4 regions of the Acetobacter sp. KSO5 genome follow, and region 3 is predicted to be linked to each of the others. Evidence: riboswitches for the same ligand, from Rfam matches in the RefSeq annotation. Region 3 holds a riboswitch; each other region holds the start of a gene.
The links. Region 3 has a riboswitch for cobalamin ahead of ACHQGU_RS04510 (TonB-dependent receptor). Riboswitches for the same ligand answer to the same signal wherever they lie in the genome.

Region 1 (3,492 bases), 400 kb from region 3:
CGCGCTTTTAACATCAGCACAGGCCGCGCCGGGCTTGCTGTCAGCGCCTATGCGCTTATTGTCACGGTGGCCGCTGTCCCGCTGACGGTGCTGACCGCGCGCGTCGAGCGCAAACGTCTGCTGCTTATCGCCCTTTCTGGGTATGTGGTCTCCAACCTGATTTCAGCCTTCGCGCCCACCTTTGGCATCGTGTGCTTTGGCCGCGCGATTGGCGGGGGCGCGCATGCGCTGCTCATGTCCATGGTGTCCGCCTACGCGGCCCATCTGGTTCCTAAAAAACTGACAGGCCGGGCCATCTCTTTTGTGTTTGGCGGGTCTTCCATGGGGGGCGTGCTCGGCGTGCCGGGAACGGCGGCCATCAGCCAGTTGGCGGGCTGGCGCGTGGCCCTTATGGTCGTGGCGGGTCTGGCTGCGGTCCTGACGGTGCTGATTGCGGTTTGTCTGCCCCCAGTCATCAAACCCGCCGGGCGTCCGTCCGGGCCGTATAAGGTGCCGCGTGAGTCTGTCCGGGCTTTTGCGTGGGTAATCTCGGCCAATGCGCTGTTTTTTGTCGGGCATAACGTGGTGTACACCTACATCGCCCCGCTGCTGATGGCGCATGGCCTGCCGGAAACCTCCGTCAGTGTGGCGCTGCTGTTTATCGGGGTGTTCAGCCTGTCCGGCCTGTGGGCGTCCGGCCTTATGGTGGACCGCTGGCCGCGTGTGGGGGTGCTGGCCTCGGGGGCTGCTATTTCGCTGGGGATTGGGCTGCTGGGCGGCCAGTTCATGCCAGCGTGGGGTGGCGTGGGTGTCGCGGCTCTGTGGTGCGCGGGCTATGCGTCCATCATTCCGTTCATGATGTCCGGCGCCATTCGCGCCCGTGCCACCACGGCGGATACGGCCGGGGCGGCCATCAACAGCACCAGCAACCTTGGTATTCTGCTTGGTTCCGCACTGGGTGGGCAGTTGCTGGCGGTGTATGGGGTCAGCGTTCTGGTGCCGGTGGCTCTTGGCGTCTGTGCGCTCTCCATGCTGGTCATTCTGCTTAGCGGTAATGCCTTCCCCGCGCATCTGGGCGAGCATGAGGATGAAGAGGCGGCGGAACAGGTGTGTGCGGAACGCGGTCCGCTCATGACTTGAAAAATACCCCGGTTATGCGATGCTCAGCCGCATGATGGTGTCCCGCAAGGGATGAAAAGGGAAGAACGGTGCGCAGCTTCGGCTGCAAGGCCGTCGCTGCCCCCGCAACTGTAAGTGATTGCATGGTCCGCTGTGGGCCTGCCCCCTCAACCGGGCAGGTCCATGCCACCGGCCCCCACCGGGCCGGGAAGGCAGGCAGACCCGCAGACTGCATGGTTAACCCCCGCGCAGACCTGCACGACACAAGCCAGGAGACCTGCCATCATCCGTGCGCCTTTTGGGGCGGGCGGTTGTTTGAGGTGTCGTGTCCGGCGGGGTGCCCGGAAGGCGAGGGTGCGCCGCGCCGCGCATCACTCCTGCCCCGGCAGGAGCACCAGTTGTGCACTCCGTTTAAGTGCTGTTCCGCATGGGATGGTGCCTGATCGGGAAAATTTTATGCCTGCGTCTGTTACGCACTCCGCCTCTCCCCCATCATCTCCTCCTGCTGCGGCAGAAGGCCCGGTGCTGCATGTCTGCACCACCTGCCGCCGCGGTGGCCCCGCCATGGAGCATCCTCCGGGCGCACAATTGCTGGACCGCCTGCAAACGGTGCTGGAGGCCAGCCCGCAACCCATCACCCTGCGTCCCGTTGCCTGTCTGGCTGCGTGTGACCGGGGCTGCACAGCGGCCATCTCCATGCCCAACCGCTGGACCTGGCTGCTCGGCCATCTCGGGCCGGAAAAAGCGGAAGATCTGCTGGCTTACGCCAAACTTTACGCAGCCTCTGCCAAAGGCACGGTTATGCCTTCCCGCCGCCCGGCCTCACTGTCTGATATGATTCTGGGCCGCGTGCCCGCAACCGAACAGGACCCGTCATGACCGGTTTACCCGCCCGCGTTCCCGTAACCATCATCACCGGCTTCCTCGGGGCCGGAAAAACCACGCTCCTGCGGCACATTCTGCAAAAAGCGCAGGGCCACCGCATTGCCGTGGTGGTGAATGAATTCGGCTCTCTGGGCATTGATGGAGAAATCCTGCGCGGCTGCGGTGTGGAAGGCTGCCGGGAGGATGATATTGTCGAACTCACCAATGGCTGCCTGTGCTGCACCGTGGCGGATGATTTCCTGCCCACGATGGAAGCCCTGCTGGACCGGGCCGACCCGCCGGAACATGTGGTGATTGAAACCTCCGGTCTCGCCCTGCCCAAGCCGCTGCTTAAGGCCTTTGGCTGGCCCACCGTGCGCAGCCGCATGACGGTGGATGGCGTGATTACGGTGCTGGACGCCCCCGCCGTGGCCTCCGGTCGCTTTGCGGATGACCCGGAAGCCGTGGCCAAACAGCGCGAGGCGGATCCCTCACTGGATCATGACAACCCTCTGGCCGAAGTGTTTGAAGACCAGCTCAACGCGGCAGACCTGATTGTGCTGAACAAGACCGACCTGCTGGACGCCGCCCAGTTGGACGCCGTGGAAGCCGAGATCAAAAAGCTCTGCCCGCGCCCCGTGCGGATTATCCGTGCGCAGGATGGCAAGGTGGACCCCGCCGTGCTGCTGGGCCTTGGTGCCGAGGCCGAGGCAGACCTTCAGGCCCGTCCGTCCCACCATGATGCGGAAGATGGCGAGCATGAGCATGATGATTTTGAAAGCTTCGTTGTCACCGTGCCGGAGCAGCTTTCCGTCGAACGGTTCCTGACACTCTTGCAGGATGTCGCCGCCCGGTATGACGTGCTGCGCATGAAAGGCTTTGCCACCGTGCAGGGCAAACCCATGCGTCTGGCCGTGCAGGGCGTGGGCACACGCTTCCGGCATGAGTTTGACCGCCTGCTGACCCCGCAGGACGCCCGCACGGGCCGCATTGTGGTCATCGGTCAGAAGGGGCTGGATGAGGCCGCCATTACGGCAGCCCTCGCGGCAGATGCCGCCGCAACCACCGCCGGTTAAACAGGCAGGACCGCCCTATGCACCTCCTTGTTCGGGAAAACAGGACGCTTGATGAGCAGGATGAGGCCGAAGACCTCGGCCTGCCGCCTGCGGATCTGGTGGTCCTCTCCTTTACGGAGAGCGATCTGCTCGGCCTGCTCCACGCGCAGGAGCGGCTAAAGGCCGAACACGGGGCAGAGGGGGCACCGCCGTCTCTTCAGGTCACCAGTCTGGCCCGGTTGCGCCACCCCATGTCGGTGGATCTGTATCTGGAAACCACACTGGCGCAGGCCCGCTGTGTGGTGGTGCGTCTGCTGGGCGGTCTGGATTACTGGCGCTATGGCGCGGAGGAACTGGCCGCATGGTGCCGGGAGCATAAGGTACCGCTGGCCCTCCTGCCCGGTGAGGCCATGCGGCAGGGAACGAGTGCCTCAGTCCCCATGCAGGATGATACCCGTCTGGCGGACCTCTCCAC
Region 2 (3,492 bases), 1.6 Mb from region 3:
GCCTTCACAGAGCAGAGCCACATCCTTCCTCTGCTCCAGCACGGCAGACAGATTCTGCGCGCAGCGATCATAAAAGGCGTTCATGTCCGTATGGTAAGCAGGGTCTTTCACGGAAATTTCGGTTGTGAACGGATACGCCAGCCGGATTTCCTGCGTGGTTGGAGCAATATGCGCCTGCGCAATGCGTCGGGCATGGCCCTGTGTGTTATGCCGGCAGAAATACGCCACCGCCGGTGCTGCTTGCAGGACTTTCACTGCCCGCAGCGTCATCAGGTCCGGGTCACCCGGCCCGACACCCACCACATACAACGTGCCGTGCGCCATCACTCAGCCTCACTTGCGAGTGCGTTCACGGCCGCCGCAGCCATGGCGCTGCCTCCCAGCCGCCCGTGCACAACCAGCCACGGTACATCATGCCTTTTTGCAAGAGCCTCTTTGGATTCCGCAGCCCCCACAAAGCCGACTGGCAAACCGATAATAGCCGCAGGCTTCGGTGCACCGGCATCCAGAAGTTCCAGCAAGTGGAACAGCGCCGTAGGGGCATTGCCGATTGCTACCACGGCCCCGGCCAGTTTCTCGCCCCACAAATCCAGCGCGGCAGCGGAGCGGGTATTGCCAATCTCTTTAGCCAGTCCCGGTGTGCGAGCATCCCGCAGGGTACACACGACCTCATTCTCCGCAGGCAGACGAGCACGGGTAATACCATGCGCAACCATCTCGGAATCACAAAGAATAGCACAGGATTTTTTAAGAGATTCTCTTGCTGAAGAGACGAAATCCTCCGTCATCGCCACAGACTGCGCCACATCCACCATGCCACATGCATGAATGATCCGGACGACGATTTGCGCCTGCTCAGGCGAAAAGCCGCGCAGGTCCGCTTCTGCCCGGATGGTGGCAAAGGAGCGTTTATAAATAGCGGCTCCATCCCGAATATAATCATAAGCCTGCATATTCAAACGTCTCCTTTAGGCAGAGCCTGCAAAAAAGCTCTTACATCTTCAGTTTTTGGCAGAATACAAATCGGCTCATCGCTGGCCGTGCCCTGCAGCACCACGCCATAGCCCTCACTCCCGGCAACCAGCGTGACCGTTGCGACACCGGGATGCGCACAGCCCTTACGACAACCCGATACATGCAGATCGGCTTTATCCGGCAGGAACGGCGCAAGGGCCAGCGCATCGCGTCCCACATCTCCAGCAGCCTGTGCACATCCCGGCGCACCAATGCAGGCATAAACGCGCAGGCGTGCATCATCAGGATGCGTGATCATTCCGGAAATTTCAGGATTTTTTTCCAGACCGGAAAAAACCAGCCCAGACCATGCCGTCATCCGCAACAGGCCATCTCCTTGCTGCGCAACGTGCGCACAGGCGCGAAGCGTTGCGGCGGTCAGACGCCCTAGCGGCGCTACCGCAGCATAAGCTGAGCCTGTCAGATGGCCCGCCCGCGCGGCAAGGAGGCTTCCGTTCTGCATTTCTGCCCCGGAGGCTGACACGCCCCTCAGTCCGATTTCTGCAAACAGCTGTTTCCCGATAGCTGGCTCGCGAAGAGGCCGCTGCGTTTCACCGCGTTTTACAAAAGCCTCTGCCAGAGCAAGGGTTGTCTGCACGGCCTCCTGCGCGATCTGCGGCTCTGAGCAGCCACTCCCACACACCACGCGCCAGCCAGCCTCTGTGGGGACGGAACTTCCCACCGCCTGAAGCATAATATCGGCACGCAGAGAGCCTGTCGGGAAAAACCCTCCGCCATCAACGCAAAAACCAAATTTATCAGGCAGGGCAGAAAGAGACGGATGATTTATCAAGCCGTTCCGCAGAGCGTCAGCACACAGCATAGTCTCTGTCGCACAGGCAGGATCTTTCCCCGCCAGAGGAGAAACCTGAAGAGCAAGGCGTCGCTCGGCTTCCGGGTCAGCCTGCCCCAGACCAGCCGCGATCATCCGCTGCGGGAAAGCCTGCGCGGCCTCCAGACTAAAGCCGCGCAGTTGCACGTTGCCCCGGTTGGTCAAGCTGATCTGCCCATTGCCGTCCTGTTCCGCGACATCTGCCAGCAGATAGGCCTGTGCTGCTGTCATCCGGCCCAGAGGCGGACGCACGCGCACCAGCCAGCCGTCCGCCGCCTGCATGGGCGCAAACAGGCCGGGACACCATCCTTTGACCACAGGTGCAGAAAATGCGGCCGACATGAACACCCTTCAGGCAACACACCGCACAAAACGGCATGGGGGTGCAGTTCCAAGGCCGCCCGGACAAGCCAGACGGTAGCGCGCATCGCAACGCGCCATCACGCACCGGACACCCCGCCAGGCATGACACTCCAGAAATCAGATGGCAGGTCTCCTGGCTGATGACACAAAACCACCGGTTTTCCGGGGGTTCTCACTCGTTCCATACCTTCCCGGAGAAGTCCCCAGTGGTACAACACCCTGTAGCAGAGTGCTGGAACAAGCCTGATGTCACATACAGTTGCGGGGGCAGCGACGGCCAAGAAACAGCGGAGTTCTCACCGTACTTCCCTTTTCATCCCAAAGCGGGAACCATCGCGTCCTGTTAAGCAGGCTCTCCGGGAGATGTCAAAACACTGTGTACGCAGCCCTGCACTCTTGAAACAAAGGCCCTGAGCCGTCAGCTCTCAAGGGGCTCATACCTTACCCGCCACACGCACGGAGAACAGAATGATGCAGTATCGCCAGCTCGGTCGGTCCGGCCTGCGTATTTCCGCCTTTACCCTTGGCACCATGACATTCGGGGGCAAAGGCTCTTTTGCCAAAACCGGCAATACCGATACAGCGGGGGCCCGCCGCCTGATTGATCTGTGTCTGGATGCTGGCATCAACATGTTTGATACAGCAGACGTCTATTCCTCCGGAGAGTCTGAAACCATTCTGGGAGAAGCCCTGAAAGGCCGCTCGCAGGAAACTCTGGTGACGACCAAAGCCCGCTTCCGCATGCAGGACGGCCCGAATGGAGAAGGCTCTTCCCGCCTGCATCTGATTGCCGCGTGTGAAGCCAGCCTGAAGCGTCTGGGCCGGGACCATATTGATCTGTACTATCTGCATGAATGGGACGGCCTCACCCCACTGGATGAAACGCTGGAAGCGCTGGATACCCTGACCCGTGCGGGCAAAATCCGCTATGCAGGCGTTTCCAATTTCTCTGCATGGCAGGTGATGAAAACGCTTTCCGTCGCTGAACGGAACAGGCTGATTGCCCCTGTCTCCCAGCAGATTTATTACTCCCTGCAGGCGCGGGATGCGGAGTATGAACTACTGCCCGCCGCTGTCGATCAGGGTCTTGGGGTGCAGGTCTGGAGTCCGCTGGCAGGTGGCCTGCTCTCCGGCAAGTATCGCCGCAACCAGCCCACCCCGCAGGGCCGCCAGCTTGAAGATTTTGGTGAACCGCCGGTGCATGACAAGGAAAAGCTGTTCGATATTGTCGAAGTGCTGATTGCTGTTGGCAAAGAACATGGCGTTTCTGCCGCCCAGATCGC
Region 3 (3,492 bases):
CGTTTGGAATAAATGAAGTAGCTGCTGTTATGAAACAGAACATGGCTGTTCACCCGCCAATCCAGATGCAAAGTGGGCGTGGCGTTGACGGACCCGGCCTTACCATCCCGCACGTTATAATACCGCCAGAGGGATGCACGGGTAATGCCCAGCCCCTTACGGGAACTCAGCAGACCGCCTACACGCCCGCCCGTCTGGGAAAGATCCACCAGCGGTGTACCGTAATAGGTGGACAACCGGTCAGTCAGATAATCCATGCTCAGCCGGGCAGTGAATTTGGATGTCGGCTTCCAGAGCAGGGTGGTGGTGAAATCATCCGAGTGCGGATCAGCCCCTTTTACAAACCCGTCGGAGGAGGTACGGCTGAAGTCCGTGCGCAACGCCAGCGTTTGCGTAATGGGGACAGAGCCACCTATGCCCGCATTCCATGTATTGAAACTGCCATAGGAGATAAGCGCATTGGCATGGGGGCCATCAAAGGTCGGGTTTCGGGTGCGCATATCCACCGTGCCGCCCACCGCCCCCTGCCCATACAGCACGGAGGACGGGCCTTTGAGCACCTGCACACTTTCCAGATTGAAGCTGTTCTGGGGCCGGTTGATCATTGTGGTGGGGCCAAAATACTGGCCGTCATGCAGCACCAAGATCTGGTTCCCGGTAAAACCGCGCATCATCAGCTGCGCCGGGCTACCCGGAGACCCACCGGACGAAACACCGGGGGCGCTGTCTGCTGCCGCCTCGGCCTGCGCATAGCCACGCTGCATCATCAGATCATGGGACACGACATTAATGGTGCCCGGTGTGTGCTGGATGGAAAGTCCCAGTTTGCCACCGACGGCTGGCACGGCCTGAAGCGGCGCTGTCTTGCCGTAAGCCGTAATATATTCCGCGCCTGCCGCCGTCATGGCGGGCACAGGGGTTTCCTGCTTTTTATGCTGAGGACCTCTGTTTTTTTTCAAAGGTCTGGCATCAGGATTTCCCGATCCCTCGGGTGTTGCCGCATAGGCGATGGAAACGGAATTCAGGCCCAGCAGGAGACTGAGGGCGTAAGAGAGTGGACGCACGGGGTTCGCTCCAAAAAACGTCACCGCGGTGGAAGCACTGAGCAAACCGTGCCTCGCCGCCACATCACCCCGTATGGCAGCTCCGTCCGTGACTTTCGGGCAATGGCAGGTCTCCTGGCTCGCTGGTCTTCGGATCTCGCAGCGGCCTTCCCCCCCATGTCCCACACGGGGAGTGGCATGGATGCCGCAAATCCTCTCAGCTTACAGTTGCGGGGGCAGCATCGGCTTGAACCGATTTCCCTCTTAGCCCTCCGACCGCACACACAGCCTGAAGGCACCATAGCTGGGTGCAGCGTAAACATGCTCCGCAAAAGCTTGTCAACGAAACTGCGGCTACACGCATGATAAAAAACGACCCCTAATTCCTGCTGTTGCGAAAAACCGGGTTTGCGTACACTCTGCCCGCATCAGTCAACAGCCCCGCGCAAGCGGGTTAAAAGGGAAGACCGTAGGCCGTTAAGCACGGCTCAGTCGGTCGCTGCTCCCGCAACTGTAGGCGGTATGTCTGGGCCTTTTCTGCCACGCGGCAGGCCACTGGTGAACAACCGGGAAGGTAAGGCTCAGATGCGTATCCGCGAGCCAGGAGACCTGCTGTTGTCGTTCAGGACCGTGCCGCCGGGCGGGATGTACCGGAAGGCAGGAGTAAAAACCGTGAGACCGTTCTCGCCCCTTTCCTCTTTGCCGCGTCCATATCGGACGGCTGAGGCTTATCACCCGGCTTTTGCCAGACTGCTGCGCACATGCCCGCCCCGTTTCCATGCCCTGCAGGCTGCCCGTCTGGCTTTGCTACCGCCCCCGGAGCAGGAAGACGTTATTGCACGCAACGGCCACGCGCTTTTCCTGAAACTGACACCCAGCCTGCCCCCAACACACCGGGAACGCGGGGCCATGCTGGAAGAGGCTTTTCGCCCCCTTCTGCTAACGGCCACTGAGTATCTCGAAACCATGCCTTCTCTCACGCTGGATATGGCACCCGAGGCCGCACAGCAGATTGTGCAGGCCTATGTGGCCGTGCATTGGGCACGCGGCGCACAGGCCGCCGCCATGGCTTTGTATAACGCCCCGGCATGAAGGCACTCCGCAGAGCGCTTTATCTGACACACAGATGGCTGGGGCTTGGCATGGGGCTGCTGATGGCAGGCTGGTGCGCGTCCGGCATTGTCATGCTCTGGCACACATGGCCCCAGCCGGATGACCGTGCCCTTGCCCATGTTCCGGCAGAAATCCAGTGGCCTGCACACCTTCCGAATTTACGCGACCTCGACAGGGACAAACGCTTTCAGGCGTTCCAGATCAGCATGGTTGGGCAGGAACCCGTTCTGACGCTCACCCCGGAAAACGGGCCGCCCTTTGCGCTTGATCTGCGCACAGGCCTTGCGGGCCGCATTCCCCCGGCAGACGCCGCTACCAGCGCCCTACGCTATGCCCGCGCGACTGGCGCGCAAGGTCAGCCAGTGTTTGATGGCCTCACCACGGACGACCAGTGGGTTCTGGATACTCATGGCCGGGAACATGGATTTTATCGTTTTCTCTTCCCGGACATTCACCACACGCAGGTTTACGTGTCCTCTCTGACAGGCGACGTCATGCAGGCCACAACCCGCACGACCCGCGTATGGGCATGGGTTGGCGCTATCCCGCACTGGCTCTATCCGGCAGTGCTGCGCAAACATCCCATTCTCTGGCAGCAGGTCGTGATTGTGCTGGCTGGCACAGGCGTTTTTCTGACGGTTACCGGGTTGTGGATTGGCGTTCTGCGGCTCCGGCGCAGGTCCCCTTTTACGCCTTACCGGGGGTGGCATTGTGTTCATCATGTCAGTGGCACGGTGTTTGGCGTGCTGGCCCTGCTCTGGGTGACAACCGGACTACTCAGCATGTCACCGGGCGGCCTGTTCCACAGCAAACCGGACGCCGTGAACCCGTTGCGCGTGACCGGCACCGTGACGGGTGCAGAGATTCAGGCTCTGCTTTCCCGGCTTGATACCACAGCCCCTACCGGCTGGACCGGCGCAAAAAGCAGCTTGCTGGACGGGCATGTTTTCCTGCAAGCCCAGAAAAACTCGGGCTTTCAAAGACTGGACGAAACACTCGCCCCCGCCCCTTTCACCAAAGAGCAACTTGTCCAGTTTCTACGTCCTGCAGGCTTGCTCAAAACAGCAGAGAGCCTGACCTTCCTCACCAGCGCAGACGCCTATTACTTCAGCCGCCCCACGCATAAACGGCATTTTCCCGTCTGGCGTGCGCAGGCCGCAGACGGCACCTTGATCTATCTGGACGCACAATCCGGCGCGGTGCTGACCATGCTGGATCAGCCCGCTCGCCAGTCGCGCTGGCTGGTTTACGGGTTTCACGATCTCGATTTCTGGCCATGGTTGCGTGACGCCCCCACACATTGGGGCATAGCCTTGCCGCTCCTGAGTGGCGTACT
Region 4 (3,492 bases), 380 kb from region 3:
CAAAGCCGTTCGGCGCGGTAACGCCCGCATCCGCCGCGCAAGAGGGTGACAGTCATGGTGCTGCATCTTCTGGTGTTGCGTCTGACGCAGCAGGCTTGCCTGCATATGACCCGCTGGAAATAGCCCGCAGACTGGGCGGGTATGAACTCGCGGCCTTGCTGGGGGCGGCGCTGGCGGCGCGGCATTACGGCATTCCGGTGCTGCTGGATGGATTTGTCTGCACGGCGGCAGTCGCTCCACTGGCGCGGCTGGCAGCAGGCGGGCTGGACCATGCGCGCCTCTCCCATTGTTCTGCGGAAGCAGGCCATGCGCGGCTGGCGGAAAAGCTGGGACTGATGCCGTTGCTGGACCTTGGTTTGCGGCTGGGGGAAGCGTCGGGCGCAGCACTCGCGGTGCCTCTGCTGCGGGCAGCGGTGGCCTGCCATAATGGCATGGCGACGTTTGCGCAGGCTGCGGTTTCGGGCCGCACATGAGCCCCCCCGCCCCGGCTGAGTCCTTTGGTGCGCGGCTGCGGCTGGATCTGGCCTGCGGGCTGAGTTTACTGACACGCCTGCCCGTGGGCTGGCTGCTCTCCCCCGCGCAACGAGCGAGCACGGCACTGTGGCCAATGGGCCGTTCCATCTGGTGCTGGCCGCTGATTGGCACGGCGATTGGCGCGGTCGTCGGGGCAGTCTTCTGGCTGCTGCGGCTGGGCCATGTGGCGGCGTTACCGGCGGCGGGGCTTGCGCTGGCGTTCCAGTGTGTGCTGACCGGCGGCCTGCATGAAGACGGGCTGGCCGACATGGCCGACGGCTGTGGCGGGGCCACGCGGGAGCGTCGGCTGGAGATTATGCGGGACAGCCGGATTGGCAGTTACGGCGTCATGGCGCTGGGCCTGAGCCTGTTAGTGCGGGCCTCGGCTGTGGCAGCGCTTCCCGCTGGGGTGGCTGTGCTGGCGCTGGCGATCTCCGCATGTCTGGCGCGGGCGGTGCTGCTGGTGTTACTCGCCTGCCTGCCCCCTGCCCGACCTGATGGTCTGGCCCGCTCGCTCAACCCCCTGCCGCGTGGGCCGCTCTGGGTCGGGCTGGCTCTGGCGGGGGTGAGCGTTGTGGCGTTGGCGGGAGAGATGACGGTGCTGGTAAGCCTGCCCGCTGTGGCGATAGCCCTTGTGGCCTGCGGGCTGGTGGGCATGGCCGCGCGGCGGTTGCTGGGCGGTTATACGGGCGATGTGCTGGGGGCGGCTGCGGTGTTCACCGAGTGTCTGGTGCTGGCCGGTTTTACGGCGCTGCTCTGACTCCAGAGGTCCCACCTGCTTTTGTATGAATTGACAGGGGCGGAGGGGCCGTTCAGACTACAGGCTGATCTGAGGAAGCTGGTGAGAGTCCGGCACGGTCGCGCCACTGTAATCCGCTTTTTTAGAGCGGGAAGTCAGACCCTCAGCGTCGTTTTTTCCACCGCGGAACGCGTTTTTACCAGCGGAGCCTGTTTGATGATGCACCCCTCTTCCTCCCGCGCACGGGCCATTGCGGCGCCCGCACCTGTTGCCATTCCCGTTGGCGCTCTGCTGCCCTGGGCGGTGTTTGGCCTGCTGCTGTCTGTGCTGATGCTGTATTTTGTGGGCGCGGAACAGGGTGCTGTCTCCCTGATTTCCGGCCATGAAGTGCATGAGTTTGTGCATGATGGCCGCCATCTGCTGGGCTTCCCCTGCCACTAAAGAGCAGGGATTTTTCCTGATGATTGCTGGACGTTTGCTGGCACGCGGCATGATTGCCGGGTGCCTTGCGGCGGCGCTCGCCTTTGTGTTTGCCCGTTTTTTTGGTGAACCGCAGGTGGCGCTGGCCATTGCGTTTGAAGCCGCCCGCAGTGCGGCAGAAGGTGCTGCGCCCGAACACGAGATGATCAGCCGCTCCGTGCAGGCCAGTTACGGTCTGGCCACAGCCACGGTGCTGTATGGCGCGGGCTTTGGCGGGTTATTCGCGCTGGTGTTTTCCTTTGCGTATGGGCGGCTGTCTTTCCAGTCCCCTCGCGTGCTGGCGCTTTTGCTGGCCGTGGCGGGGTTTGTGACCGTGGTGCTGGTGCCGGACCTGAAATATCCACCCAACCCACCCGCTGTGGGCAACCCGGCTACGCTGGCACTGCGCACGGAAACCTATTTTGTGATGATTGCGCTGTCCATTTGCGTGGCGGCCATTGCCTGCCTGCTTGGCCAGAAGGTTGCGCAGATGCGGGATGCGTGGACCGGGTGGCTGTGTGGCGGGGCAGTGTTTGTCCTGCTGGTCGCCCTTGTGCAGTTTGGTCTGCCGGATGTGAATGAGGTGCCGGACGGGTTTCCCGCTGTGGTGCTCTGGCGCTTTCGGGAGTCTGCGCTTGGCATGCAGGCTGTGCTCTGGGGCAGCATGGGGCTGATTTTTGGGGCACTGGCCACGCCGGTGCTAATGGGCCGCGCTCAGAAATTTTAAATTTCATTTTACAGAGGCCAGCAAAGAAACCTTGTATGTTTCCTTCTGCTGGCCCGGCGGGCTGGAAAACCATTCTGGCAAAAGCCCCTTCGGATCTCTATGTCTCTGCGCGCTCCCTTTTTTAAAACGCTTTTCCACCACCGTTTTATGCCTGCCGTCCTGCTTCTGCTCTTTACGGTTGCCTCGCGTTTTCAGACATTCGGAAATCCCCTCCTTAATATTGATGAAGAATTCTACCTCTTTGGCGGAGGTCGGATTTTACACGGGGATCTGCCCTATCTCGCCTTCTGGGACAGAAAACCTGCGCTTTTATTTGTGCTTTACGCGGGTTTTCATCTTTTTGGGCCGTATCGTGTGCTGGCCTATCAAATAGGCGCGGCGCTGGCGGTGTGGGGCACCAGCCTTTTGCTCTATAAAATGGCCCGCACCCTGACATCGCGCGGCGGCGCAGTGGTGGCGGGCATGCTGTATTGCACCGGCCTTACCCTGTGCGGGGGTGAAGGCGGGCAAACACCGGTTTTCTATACGCTGCTTGTCGCAGCCGCCATGGCGCTGGTTCTGTTCAAAGTGGTGCTGGCGCCGGATGGCCCCCGGCAGGTGCGCCGGGTGGGCATGCTGGCCATGGGGCTGTTTGGCCTGTCCATGCAGATCAAATACACCACAGTGTTTGAAGGCTGTTTTCTGGGCCTTTACCTGCTCTGGTATGCGGCACGCCATGGGCAGACACGGCGCGGCCTGTGTGCGGATGCCGCCCTTTGGGTGCTCCCGGCAGTCCTGCCCACGGCGGTAGTTTTCCTGTTTTATGCCGTCATCGGCCATGCGCATGACTGGTTTTTTGCCAATGTGGATTCCATTTTTCTGCGTGCGGCGATGCCGCCAGCCGAAACGGCCGCTCTGAGAATAAGGCTGCTCAAAGCCATTGCCCCGCTGCTTGCCGGGGGTGCTGTTGCGGTCTGGCTGTGCCGCCATGCGCCGGGGCAGGCCCAGCGACAGTTTCTCAGCTTATGGGCGGTGGCCGCCTGCTGCGGTGTGGCAGTATTTGGCGGCTGGTATT

Region 1: another riboswitch for cobalamin. It lies ahead of ACHQGU_RS02550 (DUF1636 domain-containing protein); the one in region 3 lies ahead of ACHQGU_RS04510 (TonB-dependent receptor).
Region 2: another riboswitch for cobalamin. It lies ahead of cobG (precorrin-3B synthase); the one in region 3 lies ahead of ACHQGU_RS04510 (TonB-dependent receptor).
Region 4: another riboswitch for cobalamin. It lies ahead of ACHQGU_RS02675 (CbtB domain-containing protein); the one in region 3 lies ahead of ACHQGU_RS04510 (TonB-dependent receptor).

The regions. Positions count from the first base shown of each region.
Region 1 is NZ_CP172014.1:572,261-575,752, forward strand. Features, by position in the region: gene ACHQGU_RS02545 (MFS transporter) at 1-1,119, shown strand, start outside; cobalamin riboswitch at 1,138-1,398, shown strand; gene ACHQGU_RS02550 (DUF1636 domain-containing protein) at 1,555-1,977, shown strand; gene cobW (cobalamin biosynthesis protein CobW) at 1,974-3,038, shown strand; gene cobN (cobaltochelatase subunit CobN) at 3,056-3,492, shown strand, end outside.
Region 2 is NZ_CP172014.1:2,559,690-2,563,181, forward strand. Features, by position in the region: gene ACHQGU_RS11470 (precorrin-2 C(20)-methyltransferase) at 1-324, opposite strand, end outside; gene ACHQGU_RS11475 (precorrin-8X methylmutase) at 324-953, opposite strand; gene cobG (precorrin-3B synthase) at 956-2,188, opposite strand; cobalamin riboswitch at 2,315-2,559, opposite strand; gene ACHQGU_RS11485 (aldo/keto reductase) at 2,681-3,492, shown strand, end outside.
Region 3 is NZ_CP172014.1:977,130-980,621, reverse strand. Features, by position in the region: gene ACHQGU_RS04510 (TonB-dependent receptor) at 1-905, opposite strand, end outside; cobalamin riboswitch at 1,151-1,361, opposite strand; cobalamin riboswitch at 1,463-1,675, shown strand; gene ACHQGU_RS04505 (hypothetical protein) at 1,716-2,135, shown strand; gene ACHQGU_RS04500 (hypothetical protein) at 2,132-3,492, shown strand, end outside.
Region 4 is NZ_CP172014.1:600,838-604,329, reverse strand. Features, by position in the region: gene ACHQGU_RS02685 (nicotinate-nucleotide--dimethylbenzimidazole phosphoribosyltransferase) at 1-473, shown strand, start outside; gene cobS (adenosylcobinamide-GDP ribazoletransferase) at 470-1,273, shown strand; cobalamin riboswitch at 1,299-1,434, shown strand; gene ACHQGU_RS02675 (CbtB domain-containing protein) at 1,469-1,693, shown strand; gene ACHQGU_RS02670 (CbtA family protein) at 1,716-2,438, shown strand; gene ACHQGU_RS02665 (ArnT family glycosyltransferase) at 2,538-3,492, shown strand, end outside.